3 regions of the Rummeliibacillus sp. G93 genome follow, and region 2 is predicted to be linked to each of the others. Evidence: riboswitches for the same ligand, from Rfam matches in the RefSeq annotation. Region 2 holds a riboswitch; each other region holds the start of a gene.

Region 1 (4,290 bases), 240 kb from region 2:
ACTGTCAGCGTGCTAGTTACTTTCTTAGTGAATGAATATACTTCAGTTGTATATAGGTTATCAATCAACGTCACCGATTTGCTTTTACGTGCAAAGACTACAGGCACTTCTAATAGAAGGCCAGCCATCACAGCTGGTGCTATGCCGGATGATTCGATTGTTAATATTTTTGTAATTCCTTCATTTTTATAAAGCTCCGCGAATTCTTGACCAATTTTTTTCATCAATTGTGGATCAATCTGATGATTTAAGAAAGAATCTACTTTTAAAACTCCCTCTGATATTACTTTACCTTCGTTTACGATTTTATCCTGAAGTGCTTTCAACACGAGGAACTCCCTTCTTTTCATTAGCACTTCGGCTTTTTTACGTACAAAAAAGCCGAAGAACTAATACATCCAATCATCTACGAGTGGAGCAAAGTCCTTCGACTTATTGTCGAAAGTAATAGCAAATAGAATGTAATGAACAAACTACTATTTACTAGATTGCTTCTCATAGTCAGATCATTTACGGTAATCTGGTAGAAACTTGCAGGCCATATCCCTGCTATTATATGAGTGAATGTTATGTAATTTTGATTATCTTTATTATAGCATGTAAAACGTAAAATTCAATATAAATTCTCTTTGTAAGTGTTGGTAAATAACCCAAAACCGAATAAACAGATTAATTATTCTGATAGAAACATTTAAAAAGCGAACATTATGTAAAACGAAACGGCTCAATTCACAACAAAAAAGCTAATCTACCAACGTTGATAGATTAGCCTTCAAGATTTAAATTATTGTACTTGGCGTTTCGTTGTCAGATCTGCCTTTTCTAGACGTACAACCTTTGTTTTGCATTTCAGTTTATGGCCAAACCAGATAACAAGGAAGATTGGCAAGCCAATATAGGATACTAGGATGCCGTACCAATCAATATGGTCGCCTGTAAACGCTGTGTAGTTTTGTCCTAAGATAACAATCGCACAAAGGACAAAGGCAAAAATCGGACCAAACGGGAAAAATTTAGAGCGATAAGGCAACTCTGAGAGATCACGGCCCTGTGCCACAAATGCTTTTCGGAAACGATAATGGCTGGTCGCTATACCAAGCCATGCAATGAAACCGCACATACCAGAAGCGTTTAAAAGCCAGATATACACTGTTCCAGATCCAAAAAATGATGCCAAAAAGGATAAACAAGCCACTGCTACTGTTAAAACAAGTGCTGCAACAGGAACACCTCGGTTGTTTAGCTTTTTGAAAATCTTCGGTGCATTACCTTCCACTGCTAATTCACGTAATGTACGAGATGCTGCATATAACCCTGAGTTGCCGGCTGAAAGAATCGCCGTAAGAATAACTGCGTTCATCACAGAAGCAGCAAAGGCAATGCCTGCATTTTCAAATATTAATGTAAAAGGACTTACTGCCACGTCATCGCTATTTGCTAAACGTGCATCCGTATAAGGAATTAATAAGCCAATCGCTAAGATAGCTAAAACATAAAACAATAGAATTCGCCAAAAGACCGAGCGCACAGCCTGTGGGATTGTTTTTTCAGGATTTTCCGTTTCACCAGCTGTAATCCCAAGCAATTCTGTCCCTTGGAAGGAGAAGCCTGCAGCTAAGAAAATGCCTAATGTAGCAAAAAATCCACCATGGAAAGGCGCGTCGCCTTTAAAGAAATTAGTAAATCCGACCGGAGCATGTCCGCCGAGAATACCAAAAATCATTAAGAAACTAATGATGATAAATATAATAATTGTTGCCACTTTAATAAGCGCAAACCAATATTCGCTTTCGCCAAAACTTTTCACTGACAAAAAGTTTAAAGTAAAGATAATTATAAGAAATGCAGCACTCCAAATAAATGAAGGAGTGTGCGGGAACCAATATTTCATAACAATCGCTACAGCTGAAATTTCAGCTGCAATCGTTACTGCCCAGTTGTACCAATAATTCCAACCAAGCGCGAATCCTAATGAAGGATCAACAAATTTGGAAGCATACGTGCTGAATGATCCTGATACAGGCATATAAGCGGCCATTTCCCCTAAACTTGTCATAAGGAAAAATACCATTACACCAATTAGGCCATAAGCTAACAGTGCTCCTCCGGGCCCTGCTGCTGCAACCGAGTTGCCGCTTGCTAGAAGTAGGCCTGTACCGATTGTACCGCCAAGTGAAATCATGGAAATATGGCGGCTTTTTAAGCTGCGTTTCAGTTTCTGTTGTGTATTTGAATGAGAATCATGTTTAATGTTTGTTCGTATTCCTGCATTTGTATGTGTTTCTACTCTATTCATAACTCTCCTCTTTCCGTTTTTCATTGCAAGAAAAGGTCGAGCTGAAGGTATTCTTCGCAGCTGTCTATAACAGCTAAAATTTAAATAAAAAAGCCATCACATATATAACTGAGATGGCGTCCGAATTCCCCATCAACCTTGATCAAGATAGCTCAACACGCCGACATTGGCGTGACAGTTCTGCACCTTTCGATAGCAGCCCCAGCACTAGCAATAAAAAGCTTGCTTGTACTTCGGCAATATTCCCTTTTTAATCGAGTCCTAAACGCTTTCTCGCCTCGTCGATTATACTCATGAATACCGCGACCTCTACCTCATCTATTGGATGAGGCATGCAATATATAGTTTTAAGTTACCTACATTGTAATATATTAAGCACATGACTACAAGGGTAAATAGAAAATTACTATATTTTAGAAAGAAGGGGACATGTTTTGTAAAACAAATATTGATAAAGCAAAATGATTCCTGTACGTTTTTAATATCTATTAAAAATTCAAAAGGAGGATTTCCTTTGGCTTCAGAACAAGCTACGAACCGAAACAAGAAGCTGTCATGGGACAAAAAAACATGGCTTTTAGTGCTCGGTATTATCTTTATCGCCACAACTTTGCGATCCCCTCTCACTGCTGTTGGCCCTATTATTGCAGATATTAAAGAAGGGCTCACTATATCAAATGTGTGGGCGGGATTGATTACAACTATCCCCTTGCTTGCATTTGCAGTTATTTCACCATTTGTCCCTAAAATTTCACAGCGTGTTGGATTTGAAAGAACATTGTTATCAGCCTTAATACTTTTGGCTATAGGTATCTTAATGCGTTCAGCGGGCAGTATCTTTTTCTTGTTCTTTGGAACGATTATCATCGGAGTTGCTATTTCATTTGGCAATGTCCTCTTGCCTGCTCTTATTAAATTAAAGTTTCCTCTTCAAGTAGGATTATTAACAGCACTTTATTCTGTTTCCATGAACCTATCCGCCAGTATAGCAGCGGGCGTGAGCAATCCAATAGCAGAAACAACAATCGGATGGAAGGGAGCTCTTGCCTGTTGGGGTATTCTGGCCATTCTCGCTATCATAGTATGGTTACCGCAGCTGCAGAATCATGTGAAGGTGACAAACAACAATGAACCTTCTCAACGCACTAAACCTATGTGGAAGTATCCTCTTACTTGGGCTATCACCTTCACGATGGGGCTACAATCCCTGTTGTTTTATACGACGGCTACTTGGATTCCAGGGCTGCTTGAAACCCAAGGCATGAGCCCGAGCAAAGCGGGATGGATGTTTTCTATTCTACAGATAGCACAATTGCCAATGACTTTTTTAACCCCGATTCTTGCAGGTAAAAAAGCTGACCAAAGACCGCTCGTTGCATTATTGTCACTTTTTTACTTTGCAGGCTTCGTAGGTATATTTATGAATTGGACAGAGCTTACATTGTTATGGATGTTAATGATTGGATTCGCTGGAGGGGCATCCTTTAGTCTTTCTATGATGCTTTTCTCTCTTCGTTCACGCAACGCTCAAGAAGCAGCTGAACTTTCAGGCACCGCACAATCCATCGGGTATTTGCTCGCTGCAGTAGGACCTGTACTATACGGTTTTATCCATGATAGCTTTAATAGTTGGCATGCTGCGAACAGCTTATATCTTATTGTCACAGTCCTTTTGTTCGTCTTTGCATTCATTTCTGCTAAAGACCGATTTGTAACGAAAGAATAATAGCAAAAGCGCCATTAGCTTTTAGCTAATGAGCGCTTTTTCATTCTTATTCTTCTCTGCTTTATCTGTCTCCCAACCCTTTGAAAGGTGATGGCCGATACATATAAGATGGAGTGTTTTTTTTATTTTTATACGGTTTATGGAAGATATGCGTTAAAGCCGGCGATAGAGGCGGAATAAGCCAAGTCCAATTGCCTGTCACATCTCTATTTTCCGCTTCTTCGTTCATTTCAAAACGTTTAAATTGCTGTGCTGCAGTGTGATGATC
Region 2 (4,290 bases):
AACTACTTCACCCTCCTTAACAGAAAAGTTAATATCTCTTAATACCTCATGTGATCCAAAGGATTTATTGAGATGCATGATATCGATAATGTTTTCCATAGAATCCCTCTCCTTTGTTATTAAGATGCCTTCTGTCCTGTCAGCATTTCTTGATTATCTATCAGTTGGTATGTTGCATTGCCGGCAAGTTTTCTTTCGAAATATCTCAATATTTGTGTCACTATAATCGTCATAATCAGATAAATAATACAGGCAACAAAGAATGACTCAAAGTAGCGGAAGTTATTGCCTGCTATTGTCTTCGTTTGGAAGAATAATTCCGTAACACCGATGACATTTAACACTGATGTATCTTTAATATTCATAATGTATTGATTGCTTGTAGCTGGCAAAATATTGCGCATTACCTGTGGCAAAACGACATGCACCATCGTTTTCCAATGATTCATACCAATCGCGCGTGCTGCTTCAAATTGTCCATTGTCGATGCTAATAATGCCGCCTCGTACGATTTCTGCCATGTAAGCCCCTGTATTGACAGAAACAATGAACATTGCCGCAAATGTACGGTCCATATCAATGTGAAATAACAGGTCAGAGCCAAAGTATACGACCATTGCCTGCACAATCATCGGGGTGCCCCGGAAGAATTCCACATATACCGTTAAAATGAAGCTTATGCATTTTAAAAATATTCTCTTTACTCTACTTTTGCTTTTCGGGATTGTATGAATAATACCGATAATTAAGCCAATTAAGGCGCCAAAAATTGTACCAACTGTCGCAATGAGCAACGTCATCCATGCGCCTCTTAAAAACATTGGCCAGTTATTGACGATAATTTCTATAAACCATTCTAAACTCATCTATTTTCCTCCTCCAAACAGCGCCTTAACAGATGCTTATGTCTCTCGGATAACAAGCTTTAATCAATGCCATATCCTTTCGGCGTGAATGTTACATGTTAAAGCGCAATTGATGCAAAGCTAGTGAAAGCTGAAGAGGACTTTCACTAAGTTAACTTTTGCATTATTTGGCTGCTGGTTGTTGTTTAATGGCATCATCCATCATTTTTGTACGCTCTTCTTCTGAGATGCCTTTTAGTATTTCATTGATTTTCTTTGTTAATTTGCTATCTTTCGGAATACCCACTGCTGTTTGTGTATCTTCTGCCGCTGTTTTAAATCCTTTACCTTCGCTAAATTCAACCATTTTAAATTGATCATTGGCAGAAGTTGCCGATACTGCTTCTGGTTTCTCTGAAACATATGCATCCATCTTGCCTGCTTGTAAAGCCACACGCATAGCGGAGAAATTATCCGTTGCTGTTTGTTTTTTTACGCCTGGAATTTGATCAATAACTGTGTAGTGGAATGTATTTAATTGAGCTGTTACTCTTGCCCCTTTAAAATCTTCAATTGAAGTGGCGTTTTCATATTTACTTCCTTTTTTAACGACCATCACTAGATGAGATGTGTAGTAATTGTCAGAGAAGTCGATTGTCTTTTTGCGTTCTTCAGTAGGAGACATTCCTGCAATAATTGCATCTATCTTACCTGAAGCTAAAGCTGGCACTAAACCGTCCCATTCCATTTTAGAAATAACAAGTTTTTTCCCTAAGCCATCTGCAATTTTTTTGGCAATTTGAACATCATACCCACCTGCATACTCAGCGTTCCCTTGAATGGCAACCGCACCATTAGAATCGTCACCTTGCGTCCAGTTAAATGGCGGATAACCTGCTTCCATGCCGACTGTAAATGTGTCGCTTCCTTTGCTGCCTGAAGACTTTGCATCACCTGATTCTTTAGAACTACACCCTGTTAAAATTAACACAGCAATTAGTAAAATACTTGATAACAGTGTTCCTATTTTTTTCATATTGATCTCTCCCTTTTTTCTAAATAAAAAAGACTAGAATTATAGACCCGAGTTGAACTCAGGGCTACGTAATTCTAGTCCTAAATCCTCTACTTATATCCCAATTTGAGATAGCACAACTCAATAAACCATAGAAATTTATTGAGACAGTCCTGCAGTTATTCACTGCAGACCCAGCATGCAACAATGAGAAACTTGTTACACACTTCGGCAATATTTCCTTCTTCTTAGACTCATCGCTTTCTCTAACTCCACTAAGAACTAATAAATACTGCGCCTCTACCTCACCGTATAAGTGAGGCTATATTTAGTTATGTTTTAAACAGTCTACAATAGGGATGGAATGTATGTCAATAATATTTCAACAATTTAAAAGATTCTATCCATCAATCTTCCTCATATTCTTCTTCTGCATAATAGACTTCCCCGCTCATAGCATTAATAGCCATGATTTCTTTTCCAACTGGAAATTCTGCTTCATAAGTCAAATCGTATATTATTAGGTCTTCATCTTCTTCATCATTGACCTCAGTTCGTGCAAGATGCATTTCCAGCTGTTCTTTAAATTTAGCGTCGGCTTCCTCTAAAGGCAGGACTGGTACAATGTCCAGGGTATTTAACTTCCCTTCGTTTGGCAACAGCAGCGAACATTCACGAATAATCCCCGTATATTTCCCTACATTGATATGAATGGTGTAATCACTTAATAGGACACCCTTATGCTGTCTTATAAATGAAAATGTTGTATATGGCTCAAAGTCAAAGTCTGCGTCAAACTCATCCTCTTCTTCTAACTCCAACTCTTCAAAGAATTGTCGTTCCTCTTCTGACAAGTCTTCTTCTGTTATTATGCCATATGACGAATACTCCATTTCCCCTTGCTGTACTTCTAACAGGTACTTTTCATGGACATCCCCCACAATCGCCTCTAGGAACATTTTTGCTTTATTAGCTAATGTAGCTTCTGGCAGTTCTTCTTTCTGCTCTTCCCACTCTACCAGCGATTCGTATTCCATAAACATAGAATCTATGTTTTCAATTTTAATAACAGGTTCTTCTTCATCGATGTTTTTCGAATTGCCTGTATACCAAAAACGATTCGCCCCGTCCTCAATCAATTGCATATCATCAGTTACACCAAGCAATGTCTTTACGCTCTCGGTTACTGTAACGGGCTCAAAGGAATTCGCATTTTGCTCCCCATATTCCATAAAATCTTCTTCGTATTGGAGACTACCGTCTACATGTACTCTAAAAGTCCCGCTTTTTGGTTTGTAGAGAAGCTGTAATTCCCCATTCAAGTCTGTAATCGCAAGTTCGACAAGCGGTTGTTCAAAAAGAATTTCCTTAGCATCTTCAGCAGAAATCTGAATATCTGGATAGGCTAACTGATAATATGACTGATTAAAAGTAGCCGACAGGATAAAACCTTGTTTATTTATTTCTAACGTCACACCTGAATTAGGCAAGAATAGATTTAGTGCAACATCTTTTGCTTCAAACGTTAACAAGTATGATTCACCATTCCATTCAGAAATACTGCGGAAAGTAAGATCCTTTTGATAGAATTCATCTATAAAATCTTCCGCAATTCCCATTAAATCCTCTTGGGTTAATTCTTCATACTCATCAAGTGACACATCATTGTGTTCCAGGATGTCTTCCATTTCAATTAAAAGTGATGCTAATTTTCCGTCTTCTGTTACTTCAATTTGCCCATAAGGAAGCTCTCTATTTAAGTCAACAATTTCTCCAACTGTTGGATCGTCCTCATCGTACTGAATAGCAATGACTGGACGTCCAATCATATAATCGCGTAATATAAATTCCCAGCTCTTCATTGGTTTTCTCCCCATATTCATTTAATTTTCTATATCTAATTATCAATTGGTTATTATTGTTCATCTATAATAAAAGTTCTCTTTCTACTAAAAGTAGGATCTTCTTTGTTAATTTTACAGTGCTACTACTAAAAAATTCTACCATAAATAATACGTTTGGGCTTAATCAAATCAAAAAAAAGCCAGAGGATTTAATCCTCTGGTCCGTTTTATAAAACATTTTTTTCCATAAGTTCTTTTTCATACCGTTCAATTTCTTCGATTGAATCTGCATACCAGACTCCGGTAAATCTTGATGGTATTTTTTGCTCGAAATAATCTCCATCATAGTAGGCTAATGGGAATAGTACGCCTTTTTCTACATACTCTTTTATCGCTGTATAGAATGCATCACGTTGATCATTTGATCGGTAAGCTAAAAACTTGTTTACCGGCTTTCCAAGTTGTTCGTGCAGCAATAACATGGATGTAGAACCATTCTGTCTAAAGTTCAAGTCGATAGCTTTTACTTGCCCATTCTTTGTTATTACAAGGTCAAACCCCGCTACACCGATAAACCCTTTTTCTA
Region 3 (4,290 bases), 540 kb from region 2:
TTAATTAAATTAGTAGAAAAGGAGAATCTTGCGCAAAAAGATTCTCCTTTTCTTATGTTCAAAATTTAAAAGGAAGAATCACTCTTTATACAGAAAAAGCAGCCTCCCCATAAGGCGAAAGCTGCTTGTTTAATGCTTTTTTATTGGGGTTCCTCCGCTTCGGCGATTGCTTTGGTTTGATGGACCGTGCCACTTGGATGGTTAGGAGGTGCATAGATTGAATACAGCTTAATTGGTTTGTTGCCTGTATTCGTCAGATTATGCCATGTACCAGCTGGAACAAAAAAGACATAATTATCCCGCACTGGTTGCTGGAAGTCTAAGAACTGTTTATTTTTGCCCATTTGTACAAGGCCTTCGCCTTCTTCAATGCGAATAAACTGGTCCGTATGCGGATGAATCTCCAAACCAATATCTCCTCCGACTGGAATGCTCATCAGAGTAAGCTGCAAATGCTCACCGGTCCACAGCGCTGTGCGATAGTTCGTATTTTGTTTTGTTGCTGTGTCTATATTGACAGCAAAAGGTGCTGGGCCATAATCTCTTAAATAAACACTATTCGGACTTTGGTAGGTTTGCTGGTATTGATTTTGAAACTGGTAAGGGGAGGGGCTATTCGGATAATAGTGGTGGGTTGTTCCGCAAGATGGACAATGATAGTGATACAAAACATCATTCCTTTTTTTACTATACTGTACGCTTCTTGCGGAACTTTGGTGCCTATTTTAAGTTAGCTTCTTAAAGCTGTGTCTTCTTTACATACAGACTGCAATAGATGCTGCAACTCAGTAGTTTCTTCTTCATTAAGGGGTATTAAAGGCAAACGTACACCGCCTACTGCTATTCCTCTCAAATTCAGAGCAGCTTTTACAGGGCAAGGGTTAGGTGCGCTAAATAATCCTTTGAATACAGGGAGGAGTCTACGATGATCTGCCGCAGCTTCCGTCACATCCCCGTTTTTAAACTTTTCCATCATCGCTTGCATTTCATTTCCAATTATATGGGAGGATACGGAAATAACGCCAGTAGCACCAATCGATAGAGATGGCAGTGTTAAATGGTCTTCTCCTGTATAGACACTGAAGTCATTGGGTGTTTGCGTAATGAGTTCAGCCATTGCATCCAAGTTTCCGCTCGCATCTTTGATGGACACGATGTTATTAATCGCGGCAAGGCGAGTGACTGTTTCAACGGATAGATTGACAACACTTCTTCCAGGGATATTGTAGAGAATGATTGGTAGCTGTGTTGATTCCGCAATTGCTTTGAAGTGCTGATAAAGGCCCTCTTGTGATGGTTTATTATAGTAAGGTGCAACAAGCATAATTCCATCCACACCTATGTCTTCAGCAGACTTAGTCAGTTCAATGGATGCCCTTGTATTATTAGATCCTGTGCCTGCAATAACAGGAATCCTATGGTTTACTTCATCTACGACAAATTGAAATAAACTGATTTTCTCTGCTGTTGTAAGTGTAGGGGATTCACCTGTAGTACCAGCTATCACAATCCCATCTGAGCCGTTTTCGATAAGATAATTAATCAGCTCACGAGTAGCTCTAAAGTCAATATTTCCTTGTTGGTCAAATGGGGTCACCATCGCCGTTATAATTCTTCCAAAATTCATTGCTTCTCCACTTCCTTTTCATTTTTTGGAGAAGGGCAGTATAGAAAATAACGCAAAAAAAGCAGCAACGTGACTACGTTGCTGCGAGAATTCATAAAGTCATCTCCATGCGTACGATAGCCCTCCATATAGTTTCCTACATGACAGTCCTGTGTTTATTCAACAGCAGGCCCAGCAATAGAGAAATATGAGTTTCTCTAAGCTTCGGCAAATTCCCCTTTCCACTGCAGTAGTCGGATCTCATCATCCTCTTGCAGCTTACTCATGGTTTTTGCGCCTCTATCCTTATTTCAAAAGATATTGAAATAAGTGAATATTCAATTACAGAAAGTATAGCAGTCTAGCTATGCTTTTACAAGATAGAAAGCCAAATATTATTATATTTCTCTGTTTTTAATATCGGCATTCATATTGCCAGCTGTAAGCGTATCATCAAGATTGTTCTTTTTAAGGTCATTATCGTTTTGATTTGCAGGATCGTACAATTCTTGCTCTGTAATAGCACCACGATTTGCATCATCTACATCGCTATCTGTGACAGAAGCATCACCAGTCGTTTCAATGCGTGCTTCCTCGCGTTTTAGATTATCAGTGACTTGTTCTGTTTCGGTCACTTGTTTTTTACCAATGACTACTTCTTCGTTTACCACTGGTTTTTTCGTCACTTCAATTTGTTCTTCGACGATTGGAATACGGATGGTGTCATCTTCACCCATTGGAGCATAAGCATCTGTAGTGGCAGCTGCTTCATCAGTAACTTTTCGTCTTTCTACATACACTTCATCATGTGTGACAGGTACATTGACTGTTTGTGGTTCTTCCACAACATCTTTGTGAACTTCAACTTCACCAGTTTGTACTTGGTCTTTTTCTACATCAAGTTGTTCTTTGCGCAACTTTAATGTTTGCTCATCTGCTACTGTATTATTAACATCCACTGTATCATTAGGAGCTACTGTGGTATCAAGACCTACATTTGCCTCTTGGTTGTCTACTGGTGTTAGTGGGTCAGCAGTGCCTAAAAGGGCATCATCTTCTTTGTTTGCTAAAAGTAGAATACGGCCATCGTTAATATCGCGTTCGTAGCGACGAGCAGATTCTTCATCAAAGCCAAGTGTTAAGAAATATTCGTAATAAGATGCATGGTCCACATCTGTGTGGAAATCACCTTTAAATACTGCTGCTAGGCGATCGAAGAAACCTTCATCTTCTTCCATATTGCGACCGCCAACATCTTCTGTTAGTACGCCTGTTTCATTTTTTACGACTGATGGAGCAGAAGGGAAGTTTGTTGTATTAAGTGCAATTGAGAAATCGTCAGTTGCATATCCTTTTTGGCGATATTCATCAATAGCTTTAATCACTTCCGCGCTTGAGTTATAAATTCCTAATACTTTTTTATCCATGTGTATTACCTCCATTATTTGTTTCATTTTTTTGATATGCGATTACAACATAAATATACCCGAATCTCTTTCATCGAAACGCTTAAGCATAAAAGAATGTTTGTTTTAGAATTAGTAAAATGTGACAATGATGAAGAAGATAAACGCTAAAGAAAGGTGCTTATATATATGAAAAAAGCCGTATTTTTAGATCGTGATGGGGTCATTAATGAGGTACTAACCAAGCGGGTAAAGTTTGTGAACAAACCGAAAGATTTATATTTCTTGCCAGGTGTTCCTGAAGCCATAAAAAAATTGAATGCCTATTTTGATTTTGTGTTTGTGGTCACCAATCAGGGCGGTGTAGGTCTTGGATATATGAAAGAATCGGAATTGAAAAAAATCCACTTGCATATGATTGAGGAGTTAAAGAAACAGGGAGCCCATGTGGATGAGGCAGTCTATTGTCCACATAAACCAAAAGCTGGTTGTGCTTGCCGGAAGCCTAACAGCAAGTTAATTGAAGACCTAGCAACAAAATATGAAGTTGACTTATCAAAATCCTTTATGGTTGGTGATACCGATACAGATATAATGGCGGGGAAGAAAGCAGGGACGAAAACAGTTTATTTAGGTGAACGCAATCCACTAGCCGATGCAGTATGTAATGACTTGAGCGAAGCGGCAGAATGGATTATAACACATCAGTAATTCCATGTTAGGAGACTAAGAGGGCGGGAGAAATTGAATTGCAGTTGTTTTTCAACGAAATAGCTATATTGAAGTTGGATCAGCGAAGACAACTCAGGGCTTACCACTACTCTTAGCAAAACGCAGCTATTCCCACTTCATCTCCACATCAAATTAGTATCTTTAAAATATACAAATCAGGGTTTTTCAGTAACCACAAAACTATTGGAGAACGTGAACTAGTAAGAGGGGCCTTCCCAGAAAGTTTCAATTCTTTGACACATGATTACTTGCAGAATACGATAAATTAGTGAAGAAATAAAAAATAGGAGGTCAATATGTATGGCAGATTTATTTGAAGAATATACCTTGAAAAACGGAGTAGCATTGCGCAACAGAGTCGTAATGGCACCAATGACGAACTACTCTGGCAATGCCGATGGAACCGTTACTGATGCGGAGGTTGCTTATTATGCACGCCGTTCAGAAGGCGTCGGTATGATTGTGACAGCCTGCACGCATGTATTAGAAAACGGTAAAGGTTTTCCAGGACAGTTTGCCGGATATGATGACAAGTTTATCCCTAGC

Evidence for each region. A riboswitch is a leader RNA that binds a small molecule or an ion and turns the genes downstream of it on or off. The one in region 2 is predicted to bind lysine.
Region 1: it holds a riboswitch for lysine, as region 2 does, so the genes downstream of both, M2M59_RS00705 (amino acid permease) here and M2M59_RS15945 (transporter substrate-binding domain-containing protein) in region 2, are expected to answer to the same signal.
Region 3: it holds a riboswitch for lysine, as region 2 does, so the genes downstream of both, dapA (4-hydroxy-tetrahydrodipicolinate synthase) here and M2M59_RS15945 (transporter substrate-binding domain-containing protein) in region 2, are expected to answer to the same signal.

Annotation. Positions count from the first base shown of each region.
Region 1 is NZ_CP097314.1:136,074-140,363, reverse strand. It holds gene M2M59_RS00710 (xanthine phosphoribosyltransferase) at 1-350, opposite strand, end outside; purine riboswitch at 479-580, opposite strand; gene M2M59_RS00705 (amino acid permease) at 785-2,296, opposite strand; lysine riboswitch at 2,437-2,616, opposite strand; gene M2M59_RS00700 (CynX/NimT family MFS transporter) at 2,811-4,022, shown strand; gene M2M59_RS00695 (nitric oxide synthase oxygenase) at 4,084-4,290, opposite strand, start outside.
Region 2 is NZ_CP097314.1:3,144,149-3,148,438, forward strand. It holds gene M2M59_RS15935 (amino acid ABC transporter ATP-binding protein) at 1-99, opposite strand, end outside; gene M2M59_RS15940 (amino acid ABC transporter permease) at 120-866, opposite strand; gene M2M59_RS15945 (transporter substrate-binding domain-containing protein) at 1,030-1,881, opposite strand; lysine riboswitch at 1,985-2,171, opposite strand; gene M2M59_RS15950 (hypothetical protein) at 2,268-3,722, opposite strand; gene M2M59_RS15955 (L-aspartate--L-methionine ligase LdmS) at 3,932-4,290, opposite strand, start outside.
Region 3 is NZ_CP097314.1:2,602,810-2,607,099, reverse strand. It holds gene M2M59_RS13150 (cupin domain-containing protein) at 141-668, opposite strand; gene dapA (4-hydroxy-tetrahydrodipicolinate synthase) at 731-1,627, opposite strand; lysine riboswitch at 1,737-1,917, opposite strand; gene M2M59_RS13140 (YsnF/AvaK domain-containing protein) at 2,005-3,033, opposite strand; gene M2M59_RS13135 (D-glycero-alpha-D-manno-heptose-1,7-bisphosphate 7-phosphatase) at 3,202-3,723, shown strand; gene M2M59_RS13130 (NADH-dependent flavin oxidoreductase) at 4,045-4,290, shown strand, end outside.